2 regions of the Lysinibacillus sp. NPDC048646 genome follow, and region 2 is predicted to be linked to the other one. Evidence: predicted binding sites of a transcription regulator. Region 2 holds the regulator's gene; the other holds the start of a gene.
What was found. The regulator CtsR, encoded in region 2, represses protease genes until heat stress. The targets are predictions, from matches to a motif close to ATGGTCAATAAAGGTCAAACA.

Region 1 (8,204 bases), on a different contig from region 2:
TGGTGCGCCCCAACGACGATGCTCGATTACCTCTGCATGAACTGCTTGTAAATGATCGCGAATAATCATAGAATTCGCTTCATTTGCTTGGATAAGTAGACTTGTCGGATTTTCTTGCAAATGTGTCGATAAATCACCGAGTGTAATTTTGGGGTTGCCCATATTAAAAATGTTTAAAATCCGGTCATGCTCTGTATGGACATAAATGTCATCCATCACCTCGGCGATAATATTTTCATATTCATAACTATTTACCGAATCAACGACATCTCGTACAACGCTTAAATCAATCGGTGTATGCATCGCGTGCCAAGCTATATTTTTAGGATGGTGAACGTAAGCACCATTAAAATTTACAATGGGCGTTGTAAGTCCAAGTTCATGGTAATAAATATCGCTAGCACGATAAGGACGACCTGTGGCAATCATCACCTGATGTCCTTGTTCTTTCGCCTGCAATAATGTTTTTTTAGTTTTCTTTGAAATTTGTTGTTGGTCCGTCAATAACGTCCCATCTAAATCTAAAACAATTAAATGCGGTTTCATAGCATGTTGCCCCTTTCCTATATGTTTGAATAGTATCTCTTTGTCACCTTCGCGTCAAAATTTTGTCATGTAGAAAAAAGTTTGCTAACATAAAAAGAAGAGACAAAAGTTGGGAGTGACAAAGATGTTCACAGAGAGAGAAGTGTGGGGAAATATTCCTTTATTACATATATATACAGAAGATATGAATGAAGAAACCCCCGTCGTGATTTTCTTACACGGCTTTATGAGTGCAAAAGAACATAATTTACATTATGCATATCAGCTAGTCCATAAAGGGGTGCGTGTCCTATTACCAGATGCAAAATTACATGGTGATCGAAGTGAAGGCTTAACAGAGATGCAAATGAATTCACGCTTTTGGGATATTGTCTTAAATTCTATTCATGAAGTAGAGCAATTATATAATGAGTTAAAGAATAAACAACTGTTAGTGAATGATAAAATTGGTGTGGCAGGTACTTCGATGGGGGGAATTGTCACATCTGGTTGTTTAAAGTTTTATGATTGGATACAAACAGCGGCGGTATGCATGGGTGCACCTAGCTTTATAGAATTAGGCGCATATCAATTACAGCAGTTTGCTGAAAGTGGCTTAAATTGGCCCATGTCAGAAGAAGAAATACGAAAAACGAATGAGCTTTTAGCGAAGTATGATATAAGCTTAACACCAGAAAAATTTGCACAACGCCCGATATTTTTCTGGCATGGTAAAAAAGATAAAACTGTGCCATTTAAAGATACGTATACTTTCTATTTAAAATTACGTGCTTATTATGAAACAAATCCAGAAGATCTGAATTTCTTCGTTGATAATCAAGCTGGTCATGCTGTGACACGTGAGGGAATGCTAGCAGCAACTGGATGGCTTGCGCAGCATTTGGCATAATAAGTTGCATCTGCTATGATGAAGTTAACACTGTGATGGAAGGAGAAATACGGATGGATCAAGATATGAAAGACAGCATGTTTAGTGCATTAGAAAATGTAATTGACCCTGAGCTGGGTATTGATATTGTCAACTTAGGATTAGTATATGATGTTGAATTAGATGATGAGGGCTTAGCAACTGTCACAATGACGCTAACTTCAATGGGATGCCCAATGGGTCCTGTTATTGTTGATCAAGTAAATACAGCATTAAGTGAACTACCAGAAGTGAAAAGTACAAATGTTAACATTGTATGGAATCCACCATGGTCAAAAGACAAGATGTCTCGATATGCAAAATTGGCATTAGGCGTACGTTAATAAGACTTTAGCATAAGGCGCTTGTAGCTAGGTAAGGTACAAAATAGCGTACGTAAACAAACAAAATCCCACTTGCACAATATGCAGGTGGGATTTTGTTATAGAACGGATCAATCGATACGACAAATTTGTAATGGACAATTTTCACAGGCGATTTCGTCTTTTAGAACTTGTAGATCATGAATCGTTATATATCCTTTTTCAAAGGATAAAATATTATGCTTTTTTAAATCATTTAGCATACGATTTATCATTTCTCTACTTGTTGCACACAGATTAGCGATTTCAGAATTTGTTAGTGGAAAGTCGATGAAAATAGTGCCGTTTTCTAAAACCTTGCCATAGGTATTAGATAGGCGGATTAACGTTGAAAATAAAGCACCTTTCTTACCGTTTAATACTAAATCACGCAAGCGGCTTTGATGTTTTAAATTTTCAGTTTGTAGCCATTTCAAATACTCAATCATTAAATACGGTTGCTCTAATAATAACTGCTCTAACGATTTACGGCTAAGGACGTATAACGTAGATGGCTCTAATACTTTTGCAGTCATAGAGTGGTAAGTAAGGTTACAAAATAATGAACCCTCTCCGATAATACTATCAGGACCACAGATTCGTGTTGTTAATTCCTTTCCACTTTCAGTTTCCTGACTAATCGAAATAGCACCAGTTTTTATATAATATATTTCTTTCGCACGTTCGCCTTCTAAAAAAATTTTACTTTCCTTATTCACTTTTATAAAAACACCGTGCTTTTGAAAAAGAGCATGGATTTTCTCTTGATTATCATCCATTAGTACCATAAATCAAACACATCTCTTTCTATTTGTAATAGTGACCGTATTACAAAAGAATGGTGATTAATCATTCCGATATATTAAAACAAAGAAACATATGATTATTATAACGTAATCTACCGTAAGTAAGGGGAAAAAATTTTAGCGCTTATTTTTTGCTTGGTCTTGTCGATTGTTGTAAAATAAAGTTAGTCAAAAAAGGTCAAACGTTATTCTCTGGAATGTGAATGTAATTACGCCAAACAAAATTTAAAAGGAGTGCTTACGATGCAATTTCAACAAACAGATGATAAAAAGCCATTAGAGCAATTTGGACGTAATTTAATCGAAGAAGTAAAGAACGGCAAGATGGATCCAGTAATTGGCCGTGATGAAGAAATTCGTCATGTTATTCGTATTTTAACCCGAAAAACTAAAAATAACCCAGTATTAATTGGTGAACCAGGTGTTGGTAAAACAGCGATTGTAGAAGGACTGGCTCAACGCATTGTGAAAGGTGATGTACCGGAGGGTTTAAAAGAATGTGTATTGTATGAGCTTGATATGAGTGCGTTAATAGCAGGGGCCAGTTATCGTGGACAATTTGAAGAACGATTAAAAGGTGTATTGAAAGAAGTAAAAGAATCAGAAGGTCGTATCATTCTATTTATCGATGAGCTTCATACGATTGTTGGTGCAGGGAAAACAGACGGTGCAATGGATGCTGGGAATATGTTAAAGCCGATGCTCGCTCGAGGAGAATTACATTGTATCGGTGCTACAACTTTAGACGAATACCGTATGTATATTGAAAAAGACCCAGCTTTAGAACGTCGTTTCCAGCAGGTGCTTGTGCGTGAACCATCTATTGAAGATACTGTATCCATTTTACGTGGCTTAAAAGAACGCTTTGAGTTACATCATGCTGTAAGAATCCATGATCGTGCCATTGTAGCGGCAGCGGAGCTTTCGAATCGCTATATTACAGAGCGCTTCTTGCCTGACAAAGCCATTGATTTAATAGACGAGGCTTGTGCAATGATTCGTACGGAAATTGATTCCATGCCACAGGAATTAGATGCAGTGACACGTCGTATTATGCAACTAGAAATTGAAGATCAAGCACTACGAAAAGAAAAAGATGAGGCAAGTAAAAAAAGACTAGAACAATTACGTGATGAGTTAGCCAAACTAAAAGAATCCTCAGAAGGTATGCGCACGCAATGGGAAGCAGAAAAAGAGGCTCTTCATGGCATTCAGAAAAAACGTGAAACACTCGATAAATACCGCCGTGATTTAGAGGAGGCTGAAAGTAAATATGATTTAAATAAAGCGGCAGAATTACGTCACGGTAAAATCCCTACACTTGAAAAAGAAATTCAAGAGATGGAAAAACAATTAGAAGATGGAACAGAAGCACGTATTTTACGCGAGGAAGTAACTGCAGATGAAATTGCATCGATCGTATCTCGTTGGACAGGTATACCAGTGACGAAATTAGTTGAAGGTGAACGTGAAAAATTACTGCGTTTAAAAGATACGCTACATGAGCGGGTTGTTGGGCAGGAGACAGCTGTTCAGCTTGTAACTGAAGCGGTATGGCGTGCTCGCGCAGGCATTAAAGACCCACATCGTCCGATTGGTAGCTTTTTGTTCCTAGGACCAACTGGTGTGGGTAAGACTGAGCTAGCAAAGGCACTCGCTGCACAGTTATTTGATTCAGAGGATCATTTTATCCGTATAGATATGAGTGAATACATGGAGAAACATAGCGTATCTCGTCTTGTTGGTGCACCTCCAGGTTATATTGGCTATGAAGAGGGAGGACAATTAACAGAAGCTGTCCGCCGTAATCCGTATTCAGTTGTTTTACTTGATGAAATTGAGAAAGCTCATCCCGATGTGGCCAATATATTACTGCAAATTTTAGATGATGGCCGCATTACGGATAGTCAAGGGCGTATGGTGAACTTTACAAATACGGTCGTGATTTTGACATCTAATATTGGTTCTAGTTATTTAATGGAAGCAAAAAAAGACGATGCAGCAGTTGAAGATTTAGTCATGGCAGCACTACGTCAACATTTTAAACCAGAACTACTAAATCGTATGGATGATATTATTCTGTTCCATGCTCTATCAGATGAGCATTTCACAGCCATCGCTTGGAAATACGTTGAACAACTTGTAAAACGTGTAGCAGAGCAAGAAATAACTTTAGAAGTAGAAAAAGACGTTATTGATTGGGTTGTGGAACAAGGCGCAGATGCACAATTTGGTGCGCGACCATTAAAACGTTTCGTGCAACGTTATATTGAGACAGCGGTTGCGAAGGAATTATTACGTGGTGAAGTATTACCTGGTGATACCTTGCATGTGAAAATGCGTGATGGTCATTGTGTCGTTGAAAAATAATAGAAAAAAACCTGTTTCGCTTGAGGCGAGACAGGTTTTTTGGTTTTGATTAATGATGGTCTGCAGCGTCTGGAGTTGGCTCGTTTGGAATGATAGCACCAATTACAAAAATTAGTACTGAGAACACAACTGAAATGATAGCACCTGTTTGGAAATCAAATGGTACACCAAGTACAGAACTTACTACATAGTTTAACATTGAAACTAGTAGGAATGACCATACGAATGTAACGATATATTGCATTAATTTCACCTCAACCGAACTTTTTAAAATCGTTAGTTTTACTACATATACATTATCATATCATAACATAAGACGAAAAAAAAAGAACCTTTTATGATAAAGTGAACTTTAATCGGTGGTATACGTTCTCCATCGACGATTGCTTGTTACAATCGGATTCTTACGAGTACTTGATTGGCCATTGGAACTCTTGATTATTCTACGTTTTGAAGTGGAAGACTTAACATCAGTGAATAGAAAAAAACATGGCGAATTTGTCACAACAATGTGACACTAGCTACCATGTAGTATTGCAAGGGCACTGAAAAAGTCCATAAAATAAATTTTAGCCATGGCGGAAACGATTAATCGTTTCTGCTATGGCTTTTTCTTCGATGCCGTTGATTGCCGTTTCGGCGGACGCTTTCCTGGGGGCGAACCTTGAGCCTCCACGTCGCTAACGCTCCTACGGGGTCTTAAGCTGTTCGCAAGTCCCCCAAGGCGTCGCCGCCTGCACTTCAATCAACTAATTTTATCGTTTCACCATAACCGGAATCAATTTTGATAAAAAATCAAACACAAACGTATTACTTTGACATAGAAAAATGTAAGGTTTGTCCACTACGAGAAGGCTGTTATAAAGACGGTGCCAAAAGCAAAACGTATTCAGTAAGTGTTTAATTTAATTCATCTTGCACCCTTCCTTCATTATGCGTTATAATTATGACCAGTTACTAATAATTGATAGTAAGAAAGCGGAGGAGGTTGCTATATGAACGCAGGTATTATAGGGTTAGGCAGATACGTTCCAGAAAAGGTCGTTACGAATTTTGACTTAGAGAAAATTATGGACACTTCGGATGAATGGATTCGAACTCGTACAGGAATTGAAGAACGTCATTTTGCTGCAGAGAATCAGGAAACATCGGATTTAGCAGTAGCTGCAGCTAAAGATGCTATTGCGAAAGCAGGTATTACTCCTGAGGAAATAGGACTAATACTTGTAGCAACTGTAACACAAGATCAAAATTTCCCAAGCGTAGCATGTATGGTTCAGGAGCAAATTGGTGCAGTAAATGCAGCGGCGATGGATCAAGCAGCGGCTTGTGCAGGATTTATATATAGTTTAGTGACAGCCAAGCAATTTGTAGAATCAAATGCTTATAAATATGTCTTAGTAGTAGGTGTTGAAAAGCTGTCGAAAGTACTTGATTGGGAAGATCGTAATACTGCTGTCTTATTTGGAGACGGTGCAAGTGCTGCAATTATTGGAACAGTTTCAGAAGGTAGAGGTATCTTATCTTTTGAGCTTGGAGCTGACGGCACCGGTGGTAAAAATCTTTATTTAACACAGCAACAGACGATTGCCATGAATGGTCGTGAAGTATTCAAATTTGCAGTACGCCAAATGGGCGAATCTGCGTTGAATGTTTTAGATAAAGCAGGTTTAACAAAAGAAGATGTGGACTTTTTAGTGCCACATCAAGCGAATATTCGTATTATGGAGTCTGCACGTGAACGTCTCGATTTACCAATTGAAAAAATGTCGAAAACGATTCACAAATATGGTAATACATCGGCGGCATCTATTGGAATATCATTGGTAGAAGAGCTTGAAGCAGGTAAAATAAAAGATGGTGACTTACTAGTACTCGTTGGTTTTGGCGGTGGCTTAACTTGGGGCGCCGTTGCAATGAGATGGGGAAAATAATAACATTAAATGCTTGAGGGGAGTAAGATAATGAGTAAACGACGAGTAGTAATTACAGGAATTGGCGCAGTTACACCACTAGGGAATAGCATCGAAGAAACATGGGCAAACATTAAAGCTGGGAAATCTGGTGTTGGCGAGTTAACACGTTTAAATAAAGATCTATTCGCTGCTAAAATTGCTGCTGAAGTAAAAGATTTTGATATTGAAAAGTATATTGAACGTAAAGAAGCCCGTAAAATGGACCGCTTTACACATTATGCATTAGCAGCTTCTATCATGGCTATGGAAGATGCACAGCTTACAATTGATGAAGAATTAGCACCACGCGCAGGCGTATGGATTGGCTCTGGTATCGGTGGTATGGAAACGTATGAACAGCAATTTTTAACGTTCCAAGAGCGTGGGGCAAGACGTGTAAGCCCGTTCTTTATTCCTATGATGATTCCAGATATGGCATCAGGTCAAGTGTCTATTCATTTCGGAGCAAAGGGCATTAATTCTTGTTCTGTAACTGCTTGTGCATCTGGAACAAATTCAATTGGTGATGCATTTAAAGTAATTGAACGAGGCGATGCAGATGTGATGATTTCAGGTGGCGCAGAGTCTCCAATCGTAACAATGGCAGTTGCAGGCTTCTGTGCAAATACAGCCTTGTCTTTAAATACAGACGCTGCATCAGCTTCACGTCCATTTGATAAAAATCGCGATGGCTTTATTATTGGTGAAGGTGCAGGTATTGTAATTTTAGAAGAGTATGAGCATGCGAAAGCTCGTGGTGCAAAAATTTATGCAGAAGTACTTGGATACGGATCAACAGGTGATGCTCACCACATTACAGCTCCAGCACCAGAAGGTGAGGGTGCAGCACGTGCGATGAAGCAGGCATTAGCTGATGGGGGTGTAGAACCTTCACAAGTGGCCTATATTAATGCACATGGAACAAGTACACCTTACAATGATCTATTTGAAACACAGGCTGTAAAATCAGCTTTTGGTGAACATGCTTACAAACTGGCGATGAGTTCTACAAAATCAATGACAGGTCACTTATTAGGCGCAGCTGGTGGTGTCGAAGCGATTTTCACAGCGCTTGCGTTAAAAGAGGGTATTTTACCACCGACAATCAATTTAACAGATCCAGATCCAGAATGTGATCTAGATTATGTACCAAATGAAGCACGAGAAGCAAATATTGAGTATGCGATGAGTAACTCTCTTGGATTTGGCGGTCACAACGCTAGCCTATTATTAAAAAAATGTGAAGAATAATCAAAAA
Region 2 (8,204 bases):
ATTGCTTCTACTGCTTCGCTTTGACCAACAACGCGTTTGTGTAACTCCCCTTCAAGTTGTAAAAGCTTCGCCGATTCTTCATGTGCGATTTTCGCTACTGGTATTCCCGTCCACATCGATACAACCGCTGCCACATCGTCCACAGTTACCTTGGATTCAGCTTTACCCTGTTCTTCTTTCCACGTTTTGCGTGTTGTTTCAATTTCGTCTTTTAACTTCTGCTCTGTATCTCTTAAAGAAGCCGCTTTTTCAAATTCTTGACCAGAAACAGCTGCATTTTTTTCAGAACGAACATTTTCAAGCTTATCTTCCAGCGCCTTTAGATTTGGCGGAACTGCAAATGAACGTAAGCGTACTTTAGAACCTGCTTCATCAATTAAGTCAATTGCTTTATCTGGTAAGAAGCGATCCGAAATATAGCGATCACCCATTTTCGCTGCTGCCTCAATAGCTTCATCTGTAATTTTCACACGATGATGTGCCTCGTAACGATCTCGTAAACCATGGATGATTTGAATAGCCTCTTCAACAGTTGGCTCATCTACTTGAATTGGCTGGAAGCGACGCTCTAAAGCAGCATCCTTTTCAATATATTTACGGTACTCATCTAAAGTTGTTGCACCGATACATTGCAGTTCACCACGTGCTAATGATGGTTTTAAAATATTTGATGCATCAATTGCACCTTCCGCACCTCCAGCACCGATTAATGTATGCAATTCATCAATGAATAAAATGACATTACCTGCTTGGCGAATCTCATCCATTACTTTTTTTAGACGATCCTCAAATTCACCACGGTATTTTGTACCTGCAACAACTGTCCCCATATCAAGGGTCATTACACGTTTATCACGAAGGATTTCCGGCACCTCATTATTAATAATTTGCTGCGCTAAGCCTTCTGCAATGGCCGTTTTACCCACCCCTGGCTCACCAATTAAAACGGGGTTGTTTTTTGTACGGCGCGATAGTACTTCAATAACGCGTGTGATTTCTTTACTACGACCAATAACAGGGTCTAATGAACCTTCACGTGCGATTTGCGTTAAATCACGCGCTAGGCTATCTAATGTAGGTGTATTAGCGGCCTGTGCTGCTTGCTGACCAGATTGCGCATTGTCGTTATTACCAAGCAACAGTAATACTTGCTGACGCGCTTTGTTTAAACCGACACCCGCATTGTTTAAGACGCGAGCTGCCACACCTTCGCCTTCACGAATTAATGCTAATAGTAAATGCTCTGTACCGATATAGGAATGACCTAATTTACGTGATTCATCGACTGATAGTTCAATTACCTTTTTAGCACGAGGTGTATAGTGAACGATTGGACCAACATCCTCTGTACCTTTACCAACTAATTCTTCAATGCCAACTTCAATCATTTGAGGGCTAATATCAATGGCTTCTAATGCCTTCGCTGCAATACCCCCGCCTTCACGAATAAGCCCTAAAAGAATATGCTCAGTCCCTATTGATTCGTGTTTCCAACGAATCGCCTCTTCCTGTGCAAGCTGTAATACTTTTTGTGCGCGTTGTGTAAAACGATTAAACATCATATGAATCCTCTCCTTTTCCCCCTATAGTAGGCTTACTCAAAGTTTCTTGAAATAATGCCTCACGAAGCATCTTTGCTCGTACTCGGTCACGTTCGGACGGTGGTAGTGCCTCGCCTGCATAATGCTGTAAAAATCCAGGTTGCATACAGACAATACATTCATTTAAAGTTGCGGCCTTTATGCCATCAATCAACTGTAAATCCACTCCTAAACGTACATTTGATAAACAGGTAGCCGCTTCCTCACTCGTTAAAATGCGAGCATGAGTCAAGGTGCCTAAAGCACGATAAATACGATCTTCTAAAGCAAGTTCTGCCTTATCCATCAGCTTTCCCCTTGCCTGCCGTTCTTTTTGAATAATTTTTTCAGCTACACTTTGGATGTCTGCTAAAATATCATCTTCTGTTTTTCCAAGGGTAATCTGATTCGACACTTGGTAAACATTTCCTAGATTTTCGCTACCTTCTCCATATATTCCCCTAACCGTCATTCCTAATCGTGTCATGGCATTTATTATTTGATTCATCTGACCAGTTAATGTTAGGACCGGGAGATGCATCATGACAGAAGCCCGAAGTCCTGAACCAATATTCGTTGGGCAACTTGTTAAATAGCCAAAATCATCTCGAAATGCATAGGGTAGTGCCCCTTCTAAGGCACGATCAATTTTATTGGCCTGTTCGTATGCCTTTTGAAGTTGAAAACTTGCCGTCATACATTGAATGCGTAAATGGTCTTCTTCGTTCACCATGATGCTAATGGATTCATCCTCAGATAGAAGCATTGAGCCAACTAGCTCTTTTTTGGCTAACTGCGGACTAATTAAATGTTTTTCAACTAGGATTTGTCGTTGTAATGGTGTTAAATCTTTTATAGCAAAATAAGAGTACCTTTCAAGGAGTTTAGGACTGTCTTGAATAGCGTGTGTAACTGCTTGCTCCACCTGTAGTGCTTCATCCTCTGAGAACACGAGTGGGAAACGGTAACCATCTAAATTCCGAGCAAGCCGAATGCGTGTACTTATGACAATATCTGAATAATCATCTTCTATATGCATCCATACAGGTGTAGCACTCTCTAAAAATGGCTCAATCATCACGACACATCACCACCTTCGAATTGTAGCTGATTTTCAAGTTCCTTTGCCTCATCACGAAGCTTTGCAGCCTCTTCAAATTGTTCTTCGTCTACGGCATCTTTCATCCGTTTGCGAATATCTTCAATTTGTTTTTTTATGACATAGACATTGCTATGAGCACCCGGCATTTTGCCAATATGTTGAGGTCCGGCCTGAATACGGTTAAAGAGCTTTGGCAAATGCTCAGCAAAAGTGTCATAACAGCTAGGACAGCCGAATTTCCCCTCTTTCAAAAATCGCTTATACGTAAACCCACAGTGTGGGCACGTTTGTTGTTGGGGTGGTGCTTGTTGCTTTTCACCAACTTTTTGTTGCCACGTTGGTGAGCCGAACCAATTGGATAATAATTGTTGAATTGAAACTGGCTCTTGCTTAAACTCTGCATGAAATGGATGGAACTGCGAAGCGCAAACGTCACAATAATGATGCTCCACCTTCTGACTATTTTGAACTTGTGTTACAGTTACTGTCGCATTGCGCTGCTTGCAATGTTCGCATATCATTTCCATCACCTCTTTACTTTTGCTTTTCATATTTAATCGTTGTTAACATCGCACGTAAAATATTCGCACGAATGTTATCCCGTAAAGGTAGTTGTAAATCTAATGTTGAGCGATCAACTGCCGCTAACATTAATTTCGCTTCTCGTTTCGAAATTACCTGCTCATCAATTAAACGATAAACTACATCTTCAGCCACTGTTTGAGATGCTCCACCTTCAATATGAAAGAGTACATCATCAATCAAATCAATTTGTGAGTTTGCACGGACACGTAAAATTCGAATATATCCACCCCCGCCACGTTTACTTTCAACAAGGTAACCACGCTCAGCAGTAAATCTTGTATTAATTACATAATTTATTTGGGACGGTACACATTGAAATTTATCGGCAATTTCACTACGTTTAATTTCAATATGCCCTTCTCCACCTAATTCAAGTACTTGCTTTAAGTAGCCTTCTATGATGTCTGAAATATTACGCATTTTAGGAATACACCTCGCTAACTGCACTGACTTTGACTATCTTTGACTATCTTTGACTATATTATACAGAACGCTTGAAAATAATTGCAATTAATAAGCACATTGAAAAGTTGTAAGTATTATTTCGCACTAAATTAAGTACGATTTATCATCCGGCAATAGTGTGTCACTGGTCCATCCAGAGTTAGGAGATACGTTCTTTTCCAATGATCATCAAAGAAATTAAACCTCTCCGCTAAGTTTGTCACATAAAACAACATAGAAAAAAGTTAAAACGAGTTCATAATTATAGCCTACCCTTTTCAACGATAGAAAAAACGCAAGCATATGCATCTAGCATATACTTGCGTCTATAGAAATTATACCCAGCGACCAACAATCGGGTAGCGCCAAGGCTCATCAGATAATGCCTTCACAATACCGATAATTGGTACGACAAATAACATAATGATAAAAATCAGTAAGAAAGGTAAACCGATTAACACCACACTTAAAATACCTGCAATGGCAATCAATACCCACATCACAATTTGGAACAGCAAAGCTTGAATGGAAACTGCTTTTATTTCATCATCAGAACTAATTAAGAAAAAAATAATCGGTACTAACCATGGCGCAAAAAACGCACTTGCATGTATGATTACCTTAGACCATTTTGCCTCCATTTATATCAACCTTCCTTTTTTTATTTGTCTTTTTTATTTGTACTACTATTTACGGAACTATACCCTAAATAGTTTCACGCACATATTAAAATTTTTAAAAAATTTTTTTTGAAAGGTATGTGATTCATGATGGAATTTAATAACACACTCGCAAACGAATATGAAAAAGGTATTCGACGTACGTTACCAAGCTATGATGCAATGCTACGTTTAACACAAGCCTTTTATCGATCCAACCTGTCTGAGGAAGCTACGTTTTTAGTACTTGGCTCAGGAAGCGGCAATGAAATTTTACAGCTTGCCGAACAAAGACCTCACTGGTCCTTTGTCGGTGTAGATACTGCACAAGCAATGCTCCTAATTGCAGAAGAACGCTTAAAACTGTTACCAAATAATATTTCCTTATTTCAAGGCACTATACTAGAAACACCTCTACCAATAACAAAGTTTGATGCTGCCAGTTGTATATTAGTTCTGCATTTTATCGAAACTTATGAAGAGAAACTTGCAACATTAAAAGAAATTGCGAAGCATTTAAAACCTGGAGCACCCTTTGTCCTTGTATCTAAATACGGGCAGCTAAACTCAACTGAAACGGAGTTACAGTTTGATTTATGGCGTGCCTACTGGCTACAACATACAAAGCTTTCAGCCTCAGAATTGGCTAATATGGAGCAGTCCATACGTGCTCTATCATTTATGCAGGAAGAGGAAATTTTAACGCTGTTACAACAAGCAGGCTTTACACAACCGTCCAGATTTTTTGCAACAACATTATTTGCCGGTTGGGTATGCTATAAAGACATACTCTAATAGTTGAAGATTCTAGACACACAGGACGTCCTAGTGTTGACGTTCCGAAAAGATTTCATGTGCTCAACCTGCCGTGATATCCCATCAAATCTATGTGTGCCTGGATCAACCGGTTACTTATGAGCGCTATCTCCCCATTAGATGTCCCGCTTGCTATTAGTTTTGAAGTAGAGGGTTAGCGCCCGTTTATAAACAGAATAGAGGTGAATGCCGTGATTCGCACAATGGGCATTTCGAAAAATCAACAATTATTAAAGGGATTTCCGCTAGAAGATATTAAAAATAATCATTTTGAATGGTTCTGGGTTGATTTTAATTGCCCAACCATTGAGGAAGAGCTTTTACTCGATACTTTCTTTCATTTTCATCCATTAGCCATTGAAGATTGCTTAATGCGTTTGCAACGGCCAAAGCTCGATTTTTATGATGATTATCATTTTTTTGTAATTCATAGACTTAACGAGGAAACCCTAATAGCTGAGGAATTAAATATCTTTGTCTCTGATAAGTTTATCGTTACGTTCCACAAAAATGAGACACCAGAAATAGATAAGGTGCAAAAACTTTTAGAAGAGCAACCAAAGGATTGGGAGCGTGGCACTGTATTTCTAACCTACCAGACGATTGATAAAATTGTCGATAGCTATTTCCCACTTGTCTATAAAATTGAAGATCATCTAAATGCACTTGAAGATGAACTTACCTATCAAAGCAGTGTAAATGCCATGCAGATTGTATTTGAGTTCCGTAGTGATTTACTTCATTTACGAAGAACTATTTTACCCATGCGAGACCTACTATATCGGGTACTTAGCTCTTATCGTTTTGCACTAAAAAAATCTGAACGAGCCTATTTCGGTGATATTCACGATCATTTAATTAAACTGACAGAGATTGTTGAATCCAATCGTGAGCTTACAGCCGATATGCGCGATAACTATATGGCGATGAGCTCTAGTCGCATGAATGGAATTATGATGACGCTAACAATTGTTTCCACCATTTTTATTCCGCTAACATTTATTGCTGGTGTTTATGGGATGAATTTCGATATTATGCCAGAGCTCCATGGTCGATACAGCTACTTTATCGTCCTTGGTATTATGCTATTAATAGTCGCCTTTATGCTGTCATTTTTTAAATACAAAGGCTGGTTTAAGCTATTTAAACCCTAAAACAGTGGGCACCTTAAAAGTCCTTCAAATTGACGCCCCCTGCTGGGACTCGTGTTTCACTTTCCCATAGGAATCGCGGGTTTTTACCTTTATATTAAAAAAATAGTATGCTAGGAGTACTCCTAGCATACTATTTTTACATATTGGATCACTATGATTAATACGGCCCTCGATCATCCACTTTATTTTCCCCTTGTTGTGGAAATAAAAAATAGGCAAGTACCCCTGATACTAACGTTGCACCAATGGTAATTAAAAGTTGGTCTAAATCCGGTACTTCTGCATAATAGTTGTTTAACATATAAACTGATCCAATAGCGACAACCACCATGACAGGAATTACAAACTTAAAACGCTTCTTCTCCATGTAATGTCTCCTTTTTAACAAATATTATTTTGATATTTTCACATACAATTATTTATCAAACTAAACAGTTCGTATTTTACAGGTTTGTTATATGAAATTCAAACTGCTTTTTCTTCTATAAAAAATCTATTTCTTGACTTTTAAACGACAATCATTTGAAATTAATGCAAAAAATATAGAAATAAACTAAAATTTTAACCAAATTTGCTACTAAAAATAGTAGAATATATTAAATAGCATATATTTTGCAAATTTATATACCTAGCAATAGGAAGACACTTTACTTGATATATTTATTAAGAATGGAGCAGACAACCATGAGTTGGTTTACAAAAAAGAACAATTCTAGCTACTCAATTTTGTTATCGCCTGAGGAATATAAGCATGATGTACAATTAGATGTTTCTAGCCACCCAAACCTTCTAAAACAGTTGCAGTTATTAGATTTAACAACTGAAGATTTAGCCATTATTAAACAACTTCAACCTTTAGCTAAAGATTTAATCCCTAAAATGGTTGATCAATTTTATGAAGCCATTAGTTTAAGTCAAGATTTATTGAATATTATTCACAAAACTTCACAAATCGACCGTTTAAAAATTACATTACATAAACATTTAAGTGATATTTTCGAAAGTCATATTAATGACGCATACATTAACGAAAGAAAGTCAATAGCCGAGACACATGTGCGTATTGGTTTACAATCTAAATGGTACATAGCCTCTTTCCAATCATTAACTTCGACGTTTGCAAAGTTTGCAAATGAATTAGATATATCTAAGCATGATGCACTTCGTGCCATTAATGCTTTCTGCAAAATCATTAACTTTGAACAACAGCTTGTTATTGAAGCTTACGAAAAAGAGGAAGAACGCATTCGTTCAGCGACGGATGCAACAAAGCACTCACTTGTTACAACCATTCAAAGTACAGCAGAAGAGTTAAATGCTATTAGTGAGGAAACTGCTGCCTCTTTAATGGTTATTTCTGCACAAACAGATGATATTGCCGTAGCAACAAAACAAGGTTTGAGCTTCGTTGAAGATACAAAAGAAAAATCTAGTCGTGGTCAACAACAATTACAAGAGCAAAATGATTTAATACATGTCATTTTACAAAGTGTCAATAGCCTTGAAGTGACAATGAACCAATTACGTACATCTTCACAAAAGATTACTGAAATTGTAGGACTGGTTACAGGTATTGCAGATCAGACTAATCTATTAGCGTTAAATGCTTCCATTGAGGCCGCTCGTGCAGGTGAGCATGGAAAAGGTTTCGCTGTCGTGGCAGAGGAAGTTCGTAAACTTGCTGAAGAAACAAAAAATGCCGTACAGAACGTTTCGCATCTTATTAAAGAAACGGAAAGCAATATCGCAACTATGGCAAGCTCCGTTATCAATGTAGACCAAAAAATTCAACATAGTGTAGATACACAAACAAATTTATCAAAATCATTTAATGATATTGCAGATGCTGTTTCAGGTATTCAGC

Region 1: ACQKII_RS01805 (ATP-dependent Clp protease ATP-binding subunit) is a predicted target of CtsR. The motif match lies at 2,786-2,806, and genes of this name have one in related genera.

What each region holds. Positions count from the first base shown of each region.
Region 1 is NZ_JBNNLZ010000001.1:374,529-382,732, reverse strand. It holds gene ACQKII_RS01825 (Cof-type HAD-IIB family hydrolase) at 1-546, opposite strand, end outside; gene ACQKII_RS01820 (prolyl oligopeptidase family serine peptidase) at 671-1,435, shown strand; gene ACQKII_RS01815 (metal-sulfur cluster assembly factor) at 1,489-1,797, shown strand; gene ACQKII_RS01810 (Crp/Fnr family transcriptional regulator) at 1,908-2,594, opposite strand; gene ACQKII_RS01805 (ATP-dependent Clp protease ATP-binding subunit) at 2,865-4,991, shown strand; gene ACQKII_RS01800 (YjzD family protein) at 5,041-5,235, opposite strand; gene ACQKII_RS01795 (beta-ketoacyl-ACP synthase III) at 5,987-6,925, shown strand; gene fabF (beta-ketoacyl-ACP synthase II) at 6,956-8,197, shown strand.
Region 2 is NZ_JBNNLZ010000014.1:61,323-69,526, reverse strand. It holds gene ACQKII_RS15330 (ATP-dependent Clp protease ATP-binding subunit) at 1-1,562, opposite strand, end outside; gene ACQKII_RS15325 (protein arginine kinase) at 1,552-2,661, opposite strand; gene ACQKII_RS15320 (UvrB/UvrC motif-containing protein) at 2,658-3,203, opposite strand; gene ACQKII_RS15315 (CtsR family transcriptional regulator) at 3,217-3,687, opposite strand; gene ACQKII_RS15310 (DUF4870 domain-containing protein) at 4,047-4,352, opposite strand; gene ACQKII_RS15305 (class I SAM-dependent methyltransferase) at 4,479-5,165, shown strand; gene corA (magnesium/cobalt transporter CorA) at 5,378-6,340, shown strand; gene ACQKII_RS15295 (hypothetical protein) at 6,498-6,707, opposite strand; gene ACQKII_RS15290 (protoglobin domain-containing protein) at 7,025-8,204, shown strand, end outside.